Regions from separate parts of the Streptomyces sp. NBC_01341 genome, predicted to be linked through region 4. Evidence: riboswitches for the same ligand, from Rfam matches in the RefSeq annotation. Region 4 holds a riboswitch; each other region holds the start of a gene.

Evidence for each region. Region 4 has a riboswitch for cyclic di-AMP ahead of OG206_RS19535 (transglycosylase family protein). Riboswitches for the same ligand answer to the same signal wherever they lie in the genome.
Region 1: linked by a shared signal. The riboswitch ahead of OG206_RS15455 (M23 family metallopeptidase) and the one ahead of OG206_RS19535 (transglycosylase family protein) in region 4 are both predicted to bind cyclic di-AMP.
Region 2: linked by a shared signal. The riboswitch ahead of OG206_RS08005 (M23 family metallopeptidase) and the one ahead of OG206_RS19535 (transglycosylase family protein) in region 4 are both predicted to bind cyclic di-AMP.
Region 3: linked by a shared signal. The riboswitch ahead of OG206_RS28175 (C40 family peptidase) and the one ahead of OG206_RS19535 (transglycosylase family protein) in region 4 are both predicted to bind cyclic di-AMP.

Annotation. Positions count from the first base shown of each region.
Region 1 covers NZ_CP108364.1:3,525,378-3,529,533, forward strand. The annotation lists gene OG206_RS15445 (PrsW family intramembrane metalloprotease) at 1-385, shown strand, start outside; gene OG206_RS15450 (aldo/keto reductase) at 432-1,376, opposite strand; gene OG206_RS15455 (M23 family metallopeptidase) at 1,524-2,558, opposite strand; cyclic di-AMP (ydaO/yuaA leader) riboswitch at 2,570-2,722, opposite strand; gene OG206_RS15460 (PP2C family protein-serine/threonine phosphatase) at 2,956-4,113, opposite strand.
Region 2 covers NZ_CP108364.1:1,883,117-1,887,272, reverse strand. The annotation lists gene OG206_RS08015 (M16 family metallopeptidase) at 1-465, shown strand, start outside; gene OG206_RS08010 (M16 family metallopeptidase) at 492-1,874, shown strand; cyclic di-AMP (ydaO/yuaA leader) riboswitch at 2,064-2,232, shown strand; gene OG206_RS08005 (M23 family metallopeptidase) at 2,246-3,004, shown strand; gene OG206_RS08000 (GntR family transcriptional regulator) at 3,240-3,944, shown strand; gene OG206_RS07995 (HPr family phosphocarrier protein) at 4,105-4,156, opposite strand, start outside.
Region 3 covers NZ_CP108364.1:6,386,482-6,390,637, forward strand. The annotation lists gene OG206_RS28160 (ATP-binding protein) at 126-557, shown strand; gene OG206_RS28165 (hypothetical protein) at 565-732, opposite strand; partial or broken gene OG206_RS28170 (LysE family translocator) at 698-960, shown strand; gene OG206_RS28175 (C40 family peptidase) at 1,018-1,488, opposite strand; cyclic di-AMP (ydaO/yuaA leader) riboswitch at 1,492-1,664, opposite strand; gene OG206_RS28180 (hypothetical protein) at 2,030-2,338, opposite strand; gene OG206_RS28185 (ABC transporter permease) at 2,797-3,654, opposite strand; partial or broken gene OG206_RS28190 (TetR/AcrR family transcriptional regulator) at 3,675-4,107, shown strand.
Region 4 covers NZ_CP108364.1:4,404,948-4,409,103, forward strand. The annotation lists gene OG206_RS19525 (cytochrome P450 family protein) at 1-276, shown strand, start outside; gene OG206_RS19530 (transglycosylase family protein) at 382-1,335, shown strand; cyclic di-AMP (ydaO/yuaA leader) riboswitch at 1,625-1,796, shown strand; gene OG206_RS19535 (transglycosylase family protein) at 1,797-2,483, shown strand; gene eno (phosphopyruvate hydratase) at 2,811-4,097, shown strand.

The DNA of each region.
Region 1 (4,156 bases), 880 kb from region 4:
CGGGGCCCAGGACCGCGCCCGGGGCAGGGCTGCCGCCCGCGCGGTCGCCGAGTACGAGTCGTTCGCGACGTCCCTGGCCATGCTCCGCCGACGGGCACGCCACGACGGCGCGGGCGCCGACTTCGCCGTCCGCGAGCAGGAGTTGCTGCACCATCTGTGGCAGCGTCGGGAGATCGCGGGACCCGCTCTGGGGTACGCGGCGCACATGACGGGCCGGACGCGCGCCCACGTGTCGCCCCCGCAGGCACCGTTCCCCCGCCGGCTCCCCCACGGCGCCCCGGCTCCCCGGCAGATCCCGGCGCCGCACCGCCACTACGGCGGCTACAACCCCTATCTGGAGCACGGCCCCCGTGCCGCTCCGCCCACCGGGACTCCGCCGGGGTGAGGGGCCCGTCCGGACCGGCGCGGCCCGGACGGTTGGTGCCGGATCCTCAGGCCGAGGCCTCGGTGAGCTCTGCCAGCTGGCCCTCGGTCAGTTCGAGCCCGGCCACCGCCACGAGTGCGGGCAGCTGGCCGACCGTGCGGGCCGAGGCGATCGGTGCGGCCACGGTCGGCCGGGACGCCAGCCAGGCCAGCGCCACCGTGGCGATCTCGGCGTCGTGCTCCTGGGCCACCTTGTCGAGCGCCCCGAGCACCTTGCGGCCGCGCTCGGTCTCCAGGTGCTTCCCCGCGCCTTCGGCCCGCGCGCTCCGGACGGCCGTCCCCGGCCGGTACTTGCCGGTGAGGAAGCCCGAGGCGAGCGCGAAGTACGGGACGGCGGCGAGTCCCTCGGCCGCCGCGGTGTCCTGGAGCGCGCCTTCGTAGGTGTCGCGCGAGACGAGGTTGTAGTGCGGCTGCAGAGCGACGTAGCGGGCGAGGCCCTCGCGCTCCGAGAACTCCAACGAGGCCTTGAGCCGCTCCGGGCTGATGTTGGACGCCGCGATCTCCCGGACCTTGCCGGCCTTCACCAGCTCGTCCAGGGCGCCGATGATCTCCTCGACGGGGACCGTCTCGTCGTCGAAGTGCGTGTAGTAGAGGTCGATGTGGTCGGTACCGAGCCGGCGGAGCGACGCCTCGGCCGCCCCCTTGATCGTGGTCGCCGACAGCCCCTTGTACTCCGGGTGGGCTCCGCCCTTGGTCGCGACGACGACATCGTCCCTGCGGGAACGGCCGGACAGCCACGCACCGATGAGCGTCTCCGACTCACCGCCTTCGTTGCCCGGGACCCAGGCCGAGTAGGCGTCAGCGGTGTCGATGAAGTTGCCGCCCGCCTCCGTGTACGCGTCGAGGACGGCGAAGGTGGTGTCCCGGTCGGCGGTCCAGCCGAAGACGTTGCCGCCGAGAGCGAGAGGGAAGACCTTCAGGCCTGAGTTTCCGAGCGGGCGCAGTGATGTCATAGCCGGGCTCAACACATGGGCGGAGCCACATATTCCGATCCCGGCGGCCGCCCGCTCTCGGAGTGCGGGGCCGGCGGCCCTGGCGTCGGGGGGTTGTGCGCCAGGGCCGCCGGGGTCTCGAAGTGCGCCGTGTGCCGGCGCGGGCACTCAGATCGAGAGGCCCTTGCCGCGCAGCCAGCTCATCGGATCGACGCCCGAGCCGTCCGCGGTGTGGATCTCCAGGTGCAGGTGCGGCCCGGTCACGTTGCCGGTCGCTCCGACCCGGCCGATGGTGTCGCCGGTGGTGACCTTCTGGCCGGCGGTGACGTCCATCGAGGACTGGTGGCAGTACCAGACCTCGGTGCCGTCGTCGAGCTGAAGGACCGTGCGGTAGCCGTAGGAACCTGACCAGCCCGCCGACTTCACCGTGCCGCTGTGCACGGCCTTGACCGGCGTACCGGTGGGAGCGGCGAAGTCGAGACCGGTGTGGTAGCCGGAGGACCACATCGAACCGGCCTGACCGAAGGTCGAGGTGATGGTGTACGAGGAGGTCGGGACGGCGTAGCTCAGGGCGAGCTTGGCGAGACGCTCGGCCTCGGCCTTCTTCTTCGCCGCCTCTTCGTCCGCCTTCTTCTTCGCGGCGGCCTTCGCCTCGGCCTCGCTCTGCTGCTTGGCCGCCTGGGCCGCGGCCTCCTCGGCCGCCGCCTTCTCCTGCGTGGCTTTGGCTTCGGCCTCGGCCCCGGCCTGCTGCTGCTCGGCCTGCTGGAGGATGCGGGCGCGCAGCGCCTCGCCGGCGTCCGTGGTGCCCTGCTCGGCCTCGGCAGCGGTGATGCCGGCCGTGGTCAGCGGGGAGGAAGCGGTGACCGTGCCCTGATCCGCGTCGTCGGAGAGGTAAGCACCCACGCCGGGAAGGGACTTGGCGTCGGGAAGATTGTCCGCGATGGAATCGGGAAGGGAGATGGAGACCGGCGGTTTGCTCTGCGCGGTGGCCATGCCTCCCGCGCCGACGGCCGCGATGACACCGACGCCGAGGACGGTGGAGCTACGGGCGAGACCACGCTGTTTGGCCACGCGGTGCCTGCCGCGCACGGGACGGATGGACTCCTCGGTGGGGTTCCATTCCTCCCACGTCCTGCCCTGATCACCGGGACTGACGGGCCTGAAGGGTGCCGGAGCCTCGGGGGCAGGCTGATTTGACGCCACGTGGGCGCACTCCTTTCCTTCCTTCTCGCCTACCGGGTTAGCTGACGGGTTCGGAGCAGGAAGGTCTCCTACGGACCCCTTCGTCCCTCGCGGGAGTCAGGCGTCCGATTCACCCCATGTAGGTGGTTCCCCGGTTCCCTTGCGGGATTCGGCACTGCGCACGGTGCCGCCTCTGGCGACGACTGGGACAACCGCGCTGCGTTATCGAACGTTAATAGACATGCGGGTCCGATTCCAAGCTGTTCCCACAGATCGTTCATGACTCTGGCCTGGACTTTCAGGGGTCAATCGCCCCCAAACGGGCGAGTTGCACACCCCTCACGCACACCACGGTTTCTGACGTTTCGTCAAATGTTATGCACAGCGACGTCTTCTGATTACGGACGGTCGTCTTCGGTCATTCACGGTACCGCCCCACGATCTTCACCGTCTTCCGCCGCTCCTGCTGCCCCCTGGACGGCCGCCCGACCGCGAGCAGTGCGAGGTCGTCCGTCGACCGGCCCCCCGTGTGCAGCCGGACGTCATCGGTGAGGGCCGAGAGCAGTTCCTCCGGTCCCGGGAAGAGCCTGCCGCGCAACCGGGCCGCCGGGTCGTAGAAGACCCCGTCGGCGTCCCGCGCCTCCGAGAGCCCGTCGGTGAACGCCAGGAAGGTGGCCCCCGCCGGCAGCGGCCACTCGTCCGCACGGTCCGGCCACACGTCGAGGCCCATGCCGAGCGGCAGGGCCGGCTCGGTCGGCCGCAGGACGTCGAGCGCGCCGTCCGCGTGGAGCACGAGCGGCTCGGGGTGGCCCCGGTTGACGACCCGCAGCGTGTCGGCGCCCGCCGGGATCTCGGCGAGCACGGCCGTCACGAACCCCTCCATCGAGTCCAGTCCGCCGCGCCGCGTGCTCTCCCGTGCCAGCGCCCGCTCCAGCCGCTGGACCACGCCCTCCAGCGAGCGCTCCTGCTCGGCCGCCTCACGGAAGGCGCCGATCACGACGGCCACCGCCGCCACCGCGTCCAGGCCCTTGCCCCGTACGTCCCCGACCACCAGCCGCACCCCGTACGGCGTGTCCGCGACCGCGAACAGGTCGCCGCCGACGAACTCGTCGGCCTGCGCGGCCTCGTAGCGCGCCGCGACCTGCATACCGCCGATCCGGTCCTCCGGCACGGGGAGCACCGCGCGCATCGCGGTCTCCGCGATGACCCGCGCCGAGGCCAGCTGCTCGTTGCCGCGCTGTACGACCCGGTTGATGACGAGCGAGAGCGCGGCGACGGTGACGAGGGTGAGCAGGTCCGTGAGGGGGGCGACTTCGGCGAGCACGCCGTCGGAGGCACGGATGGCGAGGACGACGAGGATCGCGGCCACACCGGTTCGGATCGTGGAGGCCAGCGAGAAGAAGGGGGCGGCGATCAGCGGCGCCGCGGCGAAGAGCGGCACCGCGGAGACCTCGGGCGGGGTCGTGACGTCGCAGACCACTCCGGCACAGATCATCAGGGTGGGCAGCAGACGCACGAGCCTGCGTGCGCGCGCGTTCCCCTGGGCGCGCCCCTGCCGTTCGTCCCGCTTCCCCACCTGTACACCCCTGCCCGGTCCGCCCACGGCTGCGGACGGTACC
Region 2 (4,156 bases), 2.5 Mb from region 4:
AACCGCCTGGTCCGCCGCGACCGCACGGCCGTGGCCGCGGGATTCGGGCTGCTCCGGCTCTCCGGCGCACCCTCGCTGGGCTGGCTGGACGTCAAGACGTCCGGCGGCGTCGAGGTCCCGCGGATCGAGGAGGCGGTCGACGAGGAGCTGGCCCGCTTCGCCGAGGAGGGCCCCACCCCGGAGGAAATGGAACGCGCGCAGGCACAGTTGGAGCGCGAGTGGCTCGACCGGCTCGGCACGGTCTCCGGCCGTGCCGACGAACTGTGCAGGTACGCCGTTCTGTTCGGCGATCCGCAGCTCGCGCTGACCGCGGTCGGCCGCGTGCTGGACGTGACCGCCGACGAGGTCAAGGCCGCTGCCCGGGCCCATCTGCGGCCCGACAACCGTGCCGTCCTGGTCTACGAGCCGGTCGAACCGGCGGACGAGACGGACGGCAACGACGCGCACGAGGGGGCCGACAAGTGACCGACGCCGCCGTGACTGGAGTAGCGATGGAGTACCACCCGCAGCCGACCGCCGGCGAGGCCAGGCCCTGGGCCTTCCCCGCGCCCGAGCGGGGCGCACTGCCCAACGGCCTGACCGTGCTGCGCTGTCACCGCCCCGGCCAGCAGGTCGTCGCCGTGGAGATCTTCCTCGACGCGCCGCTGGACGCCGAGCCCGAGGGCCTCGACGGTGTGGCCACGATCATGGCCCGCGCGCTGTCCGAAGGCACGGACAAGCGCTCCGCGGAGGAGTTCGCGGCCGAGCTGGAGCGCTGCGGCGCCACACTGGACGCCCACGCCGACCACCCGGGTCTCCGCGTCTCTCTGGAGGTCCCGGTCTCCCGGCTCGCCAAGGCGCTCGGCCTGGTCGCCGAGGCGCTGAGGGCCCCGGCCTTCGCGGAGAGCGAGATCGAGCGGTTGGTGGGCAACCGGCTCGACGAGATCCCCCACGAGCAGGCCAACCCCGCCCGGCGGGCGGCGAAGCAGCTCTCCAAGGAGCTCTTCCCGGCGACCGCCCGGATGTCGCGTCCGCGCCAGGGGACCGAGGAGACGGTGCGGCGCATCGACGCCGCGGCCGTCCGTGCCTTCTACGACGCCCACGTCCGTCCGTCCACCGCGACCGCCGTCGTCGTCGGCGACCTCACCGGCATCGACCTGGACGAACTGCTCGCCGAAACCGTCGGCGACTGGTCCGGCAATTCGGTCCGGGCACGCCCGGTGCCTCCGATCACCGCGGACGACACCGGACGTGTGGTCATCGTGGACCGTCCCGGGGCGGTGCAGACCCAGCTCCTCATCGGGCGGATCGGTGCCGACCGGCACGACAGCGTGTGGCCCGCCCAGGTCCTCGGCACGTACTGCCTGGGGGGCACCCTGACTTCCAGGCTGGACCGCGTGCTGCGCGAGGAGAAGGGCTACACCTACGGCGTCCGGGCCTTCGGCCAGGTACTGCGCTCGACAGGTCCCGGTTCGTCCTCCGGACCCACGGGCGCGGCGATGCTGGCCATCAGCGGCTCGGTGGACACGGAGTCGACGGGGCCGGCGCTCGACGACCTGTGGAAGGTCCTGCGCACCCTCGCGGCCGAGGGGCTCACCGACGCCGAGCGTGAGACCGCCGTGCAGAACCTCGTGGGCGTGGCCCCGCTGAAATACGAGACGGCGGCCTCCGTCGCGGGGACCCTCGCCGACCAGGTGGAGCAGCACCTCCCGGACGACTACCAGGCCACGCTGTACGCGCGCCTGGCCGATACGGGCACGGTCGAGGCGACCGCCGCGGTGGTCAACGCCTTCCCCGTCGACCGTCTGGTCACCGTGCTGGTCGGCGACGCCGCGCAGATCGCCGACCCCGTCAGGGCGCTGGGCATCGGCGAGGTGTCGGTCGTCAGCGGCTGACGGTCCGCCACATTCAGGACTCCGGCGGACACTCCGCCGGGGTCCTGTCTTTTGTCTGATTTATCAAGAGAAGTGCGTGTTCATCCTGTGGGATGTCCGACAAAAGACCCTTTCCGTTTGGTGAGGGGGAGGGGCCCGTCCTAGCGTCGGCTCGGCTGTCCGTCGGACCCGAGCCGCGACCGCGGCGCCGGACAGTCATCGCCGAGTCCCCGTCAGGCGCGAGCCTGGGGAGCCGGGGACCCACGAAGTCCCTGGGGTGAATCGGATCCCTGCGTCTCGCGCGAGACGAGAGGGGCCCGTAGGAGACCTTCCTGCTCCGAACCCGTCAGCTAACCCGGTAGGCGAGAAGGAAGGAAAGGACCAGCCACTTCATGGCGTTCATCCGTGCCACCGGGAAGCACCGTGCCCCGAGCCGCCTGACGCGCAGGAGCGCCCGGGTCGCCGGCATCGCGGCCCTGGCCACCACCGGTGTCATCGGCGCCACAGCATCCCCGGCGCTCGCCGCGGACTCCGAGGTCACCGCGAGCGGCACCGGTCTGGCGCAGACCGTCGCCCTCGACATGAGCCTTGCCGCGCAGATCGAGGCCCAGGCGCAGGCCCAGCAGCACCAGGCGGAGGTCGCGAAGGCGAAGGCCGAGGCCAAGCGCAAGGCGGAGGCCCGCGCCAAGGAGGCCCGTGAGGAGAAGGCGCGTGCCGCACGCGCCGCCGAGCGCGCCCGTCTCAACGCCTTCCACCTCCCGGTCGCCGGTTCGCACGTCACCACCGGCTACAAGTCCGGCGGCGCGCTCTGGTCCTCCGGCACCCACTCCGGCGTGGACTTCCAGGCCGCGTCCGGCACTTCCGTCGTCGCCGTCGGTGCCGGCACGGTCGTCGAGGCCGGCTGGGGCGGCGCGTACGGCAACAACATCGTGCTCAGGATGAAGGACGGCACGTACACCCAGTACGGCCACCTCTCCTCGATCGGCGTCTCGGTCGGCCAGAGCGTCGGCTCGGGGCAGCGGATCGGCCTCTCCGGGTCGACCGGCAACTCCACCGGACCGCACCTGCACTTCGAGGCCCGCACCACCCCCGAGTACGGCTCCGACATGGACCCCGTCGCCTACCTCCGCGCCCACGGCGTCCAGGTCTGACCCCGGGTCCGCCCCGTTCGCCCGCACGCACCGCTCCGACGAAGGCCCCGGCATCGCGCCGGGGCCTTCGCCGTGCCCCGCGGCACGGCGCATCCGAGCCGCGCGGAACTGCCTTCCGGCCAAAAGATATCCATGGATTCCACCCCGCCGTCGGAAATTCCGACCGGTTGCAATAGAGTCACAGAACAGGCGTCGATCGGCCGCGTTTCGCGGGGATTAAGGCGGAGGTTCGGACATGCGCATTCCCGCGCATTCGGTATGCACGGCAATCCGTGACGACATCGTCTCCGGTGTCTTCGAGCGCGGCAGCCGCCTCACCGAGGAGGTGCTCGCGCGCCGCTACGGCGTCTCCCGTGTCCCTGTGCGCGAGGCACTGCGCACCCTGGAGTCCGAGGGGTTCGTCGTCACCCGTCGGCACGCCGGTGCCTGTGTCGCCGAACCCACGGAGCAGGAGGCGGCCGACCTGCTGGAGATCCGGATGCTGCTGGAGCCGCTGGGCGCCGCGCGTGCGGCCCGGCGACGTACCGACGCGCACCTGAAGGTGCTCCGGGGCCTGGTCAGGCTGGGGCAGGAGAGGGTGCGGCGGGGCGAGGGGGAGGACCTGCGCTCGCTCGGTGGCTGGTTCCACGAGACGCTCGCCCAGGCGTCGGGCAGCCCCGCCCTGATCGCGCTGCTCACGCAGCTGAGGCACAAGATCGCCTGGATGTACGCCGTCGAGCAGCCGGCCAGGCCCGCGGAATCCTGGGCCGAGCACGGTGCCCTCGTGGACGCCGTGGCGCGCGGGGACGCGGAACGGGCCAGGGCGCTCGCCGTCCAGCACGCCGAGCGGGTCACGGCGGCCCACCGGCTGCGCCGCACGGACCGGCCCGACCGGGCGGCGGGCGGAGCCCGGGTGAGGACTTCGCAACACCACGTAAACATCGCGGGAGTCCGTCATTAACAATTGCACCGTATACAAAGAGGGCAATTGTCGAAGGGCTTTCTTCCTGCTGCCTTGATCCGCTTTTCCGGGGCTGGTTCCCGGCAGTTCGGGAAACAGAAAAGCCGCAGAGCCCGGTGGGGGCGCCGCGGCTTTTCCGCAGAGAGAATTCCGGCCGGGATCAGACGGTCTCCGGGAGCTCCTCGAGCCCTTCGGCAACCAGCTTCGCCAGG
Region 3 (4,156 bases), 2.0 Mb from region 4:
GGGCGACAGATATATGCATATCTTGGTGGATCGCGGTTACGGACGGCTCGGGGGATGGCAGTCTGGCGCGAACCACAATCCGGACCGGTCGCGGACCGGTCGGGGCGGGAAGGGACGACGACGCCATGGCAGACCATCAGGAAGCAACCGTCACCTTGCCGAGCGACCCGGTCTCGGTGTCCGCGGCCCGCCGCTATGTCGCGCGGGTACTCACCGAGTGGGGCCTGGCCGAGGGCAGCGACCTGGCCGAGGCGGTCAGGCTGATCGTCTCGGAACTGACCACCAACGCCGTCCAGCACACCTTTGGCCTGTCACCCACGTTCACCGTCGACCTCCGGCTCGACCGGGACGAGGAGCTTTGTCTGGGCGTGACGGACAGCCACCCCCGTTGGCCGCAGAAGCTGCCCGCGGCGGTCCGCCAGGACAACGGCCGGGGCATGGTGATCATCCGGTCCCTCGCCAAGGAGTGCGGGGGGAGACTCAGCGTCATCCCCACCCCCGACGGGGGCAAGACCGTGTTGATCGCCCTTCCCTGGGCTGTTCCGGCGCAGGCCTGACATCGGCTCACGGCATGCCGGTCCTGCCGGAACCGCTCCGCAGCGGCGTCGGCAGGGTGGTGGCAGCCGCGGTGTTCTCCTGACCCGGTGCGCCACCGAGGCCGTCCGGGGGAACCCGGCGTGAGATCCCTGACCAACGTCTGACTCCGAAGACGGCCGCACTCTTCCTGAGCATGCTGCCCACGTTCGTGCCCGGCGGCAGGCTTCCCTGCCGAGGACGCAGTTGCTCGCCCTGGTGGTCGTCCTGCTCGCGCTCGTCCGGTTCCCGGCCGTGGCCCGGCACGAGGAACGTCTCGGCAGGTGGCTGCGCCGGCCGCGTACCACCCGCGACATCGAGGGCGGCAGCGGCGCGGCGCTCACCGCGCTGGGACTCGTGCTGGTGGCCGGGCCCCTGCTGCACTGATCCAGGTGGGAAGCGGCGCCGGCGCGCGCGGGGGTCGGCACCGGGCGGACGCAGGTGTCAGCGGACCCTCCCGTACCAGACGCTGTTCGACCAGATCTTCTCCAGCCGCACCAGTGCCCCGGTCTTCGGCGAGTGCCAGATCCGGCCGCTTCCGGCGTAGATCCCGACGTGGTAGACACCGCGCCCCGCGTGAAAGAAGACCAGGTCGCCGCGTTTCCGCTGCGACCTGGAGATATGGCGGGTCTTGTTGTACTGCTGTTGCGCCGTGCGGGGTAGTTTCTTGCCCGCCTTCCGATACGAGTAGAGCGTCAGCCCGGAGCAGTCGAACCGGTGCGGACCCGTGGCGCCGTATCTGTAGGGCGCGCCCTTCTTGGAGGCGGCGATGTCGAGAGCCCTCGCCGAATGGCTGGCGGCCTCGGCGTCGTCGACGAAGCCGGGAGCCAGCATCGTGGTGCTTACAGCGAATGTGAGAACCGAGGCCGTACTGACCCGGGCGAACAGAGACGGGACATGAACCTGCGCAGTCATGCGCAACCCTTCGTCAGCCGCCTGTGAAGGATGACCTGTCGGGTTCGGGCTGGCGAAGTTGCCCGGCCGCACAAGGCGGCTTCACCCCGAGGGTCGTCCGGATGTCCGGGCGGCCCGTTGTGCTCGGGTCCTCCACTCCTGCCGATCCACTTCTGTCGACCAGGCATCCGGACAGCGGCAGGACTCGGCGTCCGCCCGGACCGCCCCGCCGCGGCGGCGGGGGCTTGTCGTCCAGGGGATCTTTACGCACGCACTGGCGGATTTCCTCACTGAATCCGCGATATGTGAGAGTCGTCACCACTGATCCGTTCGGGTGGACGGGGCGGATCCGGGGACCCTGCGGCCGGGCCGGACCAGCCCCGTACCAGCGGTGGAACGACTGATTCCGTTCCTTGTCCGCGCTGCTTGCGCAAGTTGGGCTGTCCCTCGGGCGGGGGATCTTCTACGCCGAACGAGCGAGGAAAACTCATCGGCTCGTCGGGCGTGTCGGGAAGGGCACCGAAGGGGAGCCGCAAGCCGGGGGAGTCGAGCGCCGTGGTGCTCAGCCGGACGGCTCGGGCGGTACGCCTACCCGCCCGGCCCGCCGCTCCCCGTCCAGCAGTCGCAGCGCCCTGGCCGGCGTCTCCGCGTGGATCCGGGACTCACCCCGCTCGTGCATCAGCGTGAGCGCGTCGCGCAGGGCGACCGCCCGGGAGGCGAGCGCCTGTGCCGCCCTCAGGGCCCCGTAGGTATCGCCGTCGCGAGCGGGATTGATACGGCCGAGTTGGTCGAGCGCCTCGAGGTAGCAGTCGATGAACTCGGCCTCGGCGCGGGTCAGTGCGGGCAGCGGCGGGAACTGGGGTGGGAGCATCGCTGGTTCACCTCGCGGGGTGCGGCGGCCGGGACGGCATGCGGTTCTCCATGACGTGGTCCACCAGCCCGAATGCCAGGGCGGCCGGCTGTCGGGAAGGGAATGGTGTCCCGTTCGATGGCGGCTCGCGTGCCTGGATCCCGGGATCCGAAGGCTGTCCCCGCCCGGCTCCTCCGGAGCGGGTTGCTCAATGGCTACCCGGGTGCCGGGCAGCGCATGTCGGAGGCCGGGGCCGCCCGCCGCCGGCAGCACCGGAACTTGCTTGCCTGAGGCAGACCGTAGTCACGGCGAGGTCCTTGACTTCGGGCGAGGGCGGACGGCGCCGATTCGGGATCGTCGCGGAGCCCCGCGGCCGCGAGCGGGACGAGTGACCGGGGCACCCGCGCGGCCGAAAGGGAAAGCCGCGCCCTCCGCCGCTCGGGCGGGGAGGACGCGACGTGGCGCGGCGTGCAGGTTGTTCAGGTGAGCGCGGGCTCGGGCGTGCGGTCGGCGGCCTCGGTATGCGGTGCCGGGTCGTCGCGGTGCCTGCGCCCGCCCACCAGTACGGCGGTCAAACCGAGAACGGCCCAGAGGGCGAGAGTCAGCGCCGGTCCGCCCGCCGCGTGACCGTCGAAGAAGGCGGCCGACCTCAGCAGTGAGCCGCCCGCGCCGGGTGGCAGCCACTGGCCGAGGGTGCCGACAGGTGCGGGGAGCAGTTCGGGGGCGCTGGTCACGCCGGCATGCCGGTCACCGATGTCGTCGCCGCGCCGGACACCGACCCCCGCGGCAGCGCGCTCGGCGCGAGCACCCTCCCGCTCGTGGCGACCGCCATGGCCGACAGCTGGCTCGGCGTGATCACCGGCGACTGGTGGGCGGAGGCGGGCGTCGTCGGGCTCACCGTGGTGGCGATCGGCTCGACGGTGGCGGGGTTCGCCGCCCTGCTGGGCACCCCTGGCATCGGCCTGAGGGCACTGCTGATGGTGCTGCTGGGCAATCCGTTCTCCGGCCCCGCCGGGTGCGGATGCCGCCACCGCCCCGGTCGGCAACTGCGAGACGACCGGGCTCGCGGCCGAGGCGGTGAGCAGCCGCGGGCCCTGGGCGGTGACCACGACCGCCCCGTATACGACCCGGTTCTCGATCGCGGTGCGGGCCGCGGTCTCGTCCTCGTACCGGTGGATCTCGAAGGCTCCTTCCTCCCGCTCGAACCGCTCCTGCAGCTGATCGACGGCCGGCGCCGCACCTGCTATGCCGACGGGCAGGTCGCGCGGCGCGATACGGGCGGCGGGCCACGCGAGGGCCCAGAGCGCGAGCGCGACGATCAGAGGGACGAGCAGCACGGTGGCAGCCCCCGGCGGTGGTCGGGCTGTCGGCGGGGGCTGTCTACCGCTACTTCGCGGGGAAGGACGATCCCATCGCGGCCATCGCCGACGAGGCGTTCGGCGCCATCCGGCACGCCTTCGCGGACGCCGCCCAGGTCACCCCGCCGCCCACCCCGGACGTGCTCCTGGGCAGAGTGCTGCGCGCGTTCCTGGCGGCGCAGTGAGCGGCTGTCCAAAGCCTTCGGTGACGGCTACGCCGGCATGCGCGTGGGCTGGGCGACGCTGGTGGAGGCCTATCGTGCGGCCGGCATCATGCACGCCGACGTCTCCCCCGACGACGTCGCCCGCACGATGATCGCCACCGCCCAGGGATTCATGGTGCAGGAAGCACTGTTCGGCGGGGTCGAGCCCGAGGTCCTGGAGAACGGCTTGCGGGGTCTGATGTCCATGGGTCCGCAAAAGATCAGTTAACGCGCCGGAAAAACTTTCGCCCTAACGTGCAATACCTGAACCCGGAATC
Region 4 (4,156 bases):
CAGCATGCGGACACCCTGGATCTCGCTCGGAGTGACAACCAGCACCTCGGTTACGGTCACGGCATCCACTACTGTCTGGGGGCGCCGCTGGCCCGCCTGGAAGGGCAGGTCGCCCTGGCGACCCTGTTGAAACGGCTCCCTGACCTGCGGCTTGCCGTCGATCATGCCGATGTGCGGTGGCGCGGAGGCCTCATCATGCGTGGACTGCGCACGCTTCCCGTGGAGTTCGGTCCCGGCCATACACCGGCGGAAGGTGACATTCTGTCAACTCTGTGACTTTCACGTGATCTCCGCTGCATCGACTTGTGACACACGTTCGAGTAGAGCTAGGTTCACCGTTCGACTCACCCGTCACATGTCAGTCACACGGAAGGCAATCCCATGGGCTCCGCGAACGGCAGACACCGTCGCCCTCGTCAGGCACCCGCCATCGTCGTCGCCGCAGGCGTCACAGGATCGGCGATTGCCATCCCGCTCCTCGGTGCCGGTGGCGCGCAGGCCGCAGACGCCTCGACGTGGGACCGCGTCGCCGAGTGCGAGAGCGGCGGCATATGGAGCGCCGACCTCGGCAACGGCTACTACGGGGGACTGCAGTTCTCCGAGGCCACCTGGTCCGCTTACGGCGGCACGGCGTACGCGTCCCGCGCCGACCTCGCGAGCCGCTCGCAGCAGATCGCCATCGCCGAGAAGGTCCTGGACGACAAGGGTCCCCAGGCGTGGCCCAGCTGTGCGGTGATCTCCGGGCTGGCGCTCGACGGGGCGCTGCCGGGTATCGACCCGGGCGACGAGCCGTCCGCCGAGCCGACGGACACCGCGACCCCGTCCGCGACCCCCTCCGCGGAGGAGTCGGACGACGCGGGCGCGAAGGGCAAGGCGGGCAAGGGCGCGTCCGACGCCAAGGCCGACAAGGGAAACAAGGCGGACAAGTCCGGCACTGCGCCTTCCGCCACGCCGTCCCCCGAGGCGTCCGAGACGTCAGGAGCCTCGAAGGGTGACGGGGTGAAGGCCGGGAAGCATCGCGGCACGCCCGCTCCCGAGGCGGGCACCGGGTCCGGAGCGGTCGAGGGGCGCGAATCGGGCAGGCACGCCTCGCGGGGCGCGTCCGAAGGGCGTCAGGGTGCGGAGGGGACCTACACCGTCCAGGAGGGCGACAACCTCTGGGCGATCGCCGACACGGAGGAACTCCCCGGTGGCTGGCCCGCGCTCTACGAGGCCAACAAGGACGAGCTCGGCTCCGACCCCGACCTGATCCTTCCCGGCCAGAGTCTGGACCTCGGTCTCGGCCTCGGCGCGGACGCGAGCGGGACGCAGGCGGAGACCCCGGCCGCCAACTGATCAAAAGCGCGAAAACACCCCGAAATCAGGGGTAGTTCAGAGGCCTATGTCCACTTATGTGTAAGTGAGACATGGGTCTCTTTGCTTCAACTGGCGTGTCATGTACGCCCGGTCTGTCCATATCCGCTCCGACCTGCGCGAACGGCCACCCTCGCTGCTCGGTAAGGCGCTGATTGACCGTTATGCCCATTTTTGAATGTAGGGGTTGTGTGTGTTTACGGTCGGAGCCGCTCGCACCGCGGGCACCTTCGACCGTCACGCCGAATCCTGCCGTCGGTCGGGGGGAACGACGCGTAAAGCGCCGTAGGCAGGAGCGGGGGACCCAGGTAAGTGCCGGAACCCGGCCGTCGGAAGACGGCTGAGGACCGGCTGGGGGTGAAGTCGTCCGCGAGTGCGGTCGGCCGGGCAACTCACAGGCCCGAACCCGACAGCTCACCTCGTAGGCGTCGGTGAGGAGAACCATGCTGCTTTCCAGCAAGGGCAAGCACCGCAGCCCGTCCAAGGCCGTCCGCATCGCCACCCTGGCGGGCGTCACCGGCGCGGCCATCGCCGTCCCCCTGATGGGCGCGACCGGTGCTTCCGCTGCCTCCGTCGACACCTGGGACGCCGTCGCCCAGTGCGAGTCCGGTGGCAACTGGTCCATCAACACCGGCAACGGCTACTACGGCGGCCTGCAGTTCTCGGCCTCCAGCTGGGCGGCCGCCGGTGGCACGCAGTACGCGGCCCGCGCCGACCTGGCCACCAAGGGGCAGCAGATCGCCGTCGCCGAGAAGCTCCTCGACCTGCAGGGCCCGGGCGCCTGGGCCTGCGCCGGTGCCGGCGGCCTGACCAACGACGGTGTGGACCCGGGTGTGGACACCGGCGCCGCGCCGAAGGCCGAGACGAAGGCGCAGCCGGAGCGCACGGCCGAGCAGCCCGCTTCGCGCAGCGAGAAGCGCACGGCTCCCAAGGAGACCGTCACCACCCCGACCGGCCAGAAGGTCGAGAAGGGCGACGGCGAGTACAAGGTGAAGGCCGGCGACACCCTCAGCAAGATCGCCGAGGCGAAGAAGGTCAAGGGTGGCTGGCAGAAGCTGTTCAAGCTGAACGACGACATCGTCGACAAGGCCGACCTGATCTTCCCGGGCCAGCAGCTCCACCTGAAGTAGTCGCGAGCGGTACGGGGCCCTCCTCCGCCCCGACGGCCCGGCCCGGCGCGCCCACCCCCCTGTGCGCCGGGCCGGGGTCGTGCCCGGGGGTTCCAGGGGGCTCCACGGTGAGGCCCGTGAGGGGCTCCTGTGGGGGCAAGCGTTCAAGTGTTGTAGTTACTGGCCAGTAAATATCTGGAGCTTTGCCCGTAATGAAGGCCCTTGGGTCCTTTTTCGTCCCAGGGGACGGGCGGACGGCCGACGGAGCGGGCCGAGCCGGTTAGGCTCGTGGCGCAAGGCCACAGTGACCCTGCACATCCAGTGTCATATCCCAGAAGGAGATGCCTCGTGCCGTCCATCGACGTCGTCGTAGCCAGGGAAATCCTCGACTCCCGGGGCAACCCCACGGTCGAGGTCGAGGTTGGCCTCGACGACGGCAGCACGGGACGTGCTGCTGTTCCGTCCGGCGCCTCCACCGGTGCGTTCGAGGCCATTGAGCTTCGCGACGGCGACCCCAACCGCTACCAGGGCAAGGGCGTCGAGAAGGCCGTCCTCGCCGTGATCGAGCAGATCGGCCCGGAGCTCGTCGGTTACGACGCCACCGAGCAGCGCCTCATCGACCAGGCGATGTTCGACCTGGACGCCACCGAGAACAAGGGCTCCCTCGGCGCCAACGCCATCCTCGGTGTCTCGCTGGCCGTGGCGCACGCCGCGTCCGAGGCCTCCGACCTCCCGCTGTTCCGCTACCTCGGCGGCCCGAACGCGCACCTGCTGCCCGTTCCGATGATGAACATCCTGAACGGCGGCTCCCACGCCGACTCCAACGTGGACATCCAGGAGTTCATGATCGCGCCGATCGGCGCCGAGTCCTTCTCCGAGGCCCTTCGCTGGGGCGCGGAGATCTACCACACGCTGAAGAAGGTCCTGAAGACCAAGGGCCTCTCCACCGGTCTCGGCGACGAGGGCGGCTTCGCCCCCAACCTCGAGTCCAACCGCGCCGCCCTCGACCTCATCCTCGAGGCCGTCAAGGAGGCCGGTTACGTCCCGGGCCGCGACATCGCGCTCGCGCTCGACGTCGCCGCGTCCGAGTTCTACAAGGACGGCGTCTACGAGTTCGAGGGCAAGTCCCGCTCGGCCGCCGAGATGACCGAGTACTACGAGGAGCTCGTCTCCGCGTACCCGCTGGTCTCCATCGAGGACCCGCTGTACGAGGACGACTGGGCCGGCTGGAAGGTCATCACCGACAAGCTGGGCTCCAAGGTGCAGATCGTCGGCGACGACCTGTTCGTGACCAACCCGGAGCGCCTCGCCCGCGGCATCGAGGAGGGCTCGGCCAACGCCCTGCTCGTCAAGGTCAACCAGATCGGTTCGCTGACCGAGACCCTGGACGCCGTCGAGCTCGCCCAGCGCAACGGTTTCAAGTGCATGATGTCCCACCGATCCGGTGAGACCGAGGACGTCACCATCGCCGACCTCGCGGTCGCGGTGAACTGCGGCCAGATCAAGACCGGCGCCCCGGCCCGCTCGGACCGTGTCGCCAAGTACAACCAGCTGCTGCGCATCGAGGAGATCCTCGACGACGCCGCGGTGTACGCGGGCCGTTCGGCGTTCCCGCGGTTCCGCTTCGAGAGCTGACGGCCCGAGTCCGGAGCACCAGCCTCCGTCCGTCCCCGCATCCGGTCCCGTACCGTGTG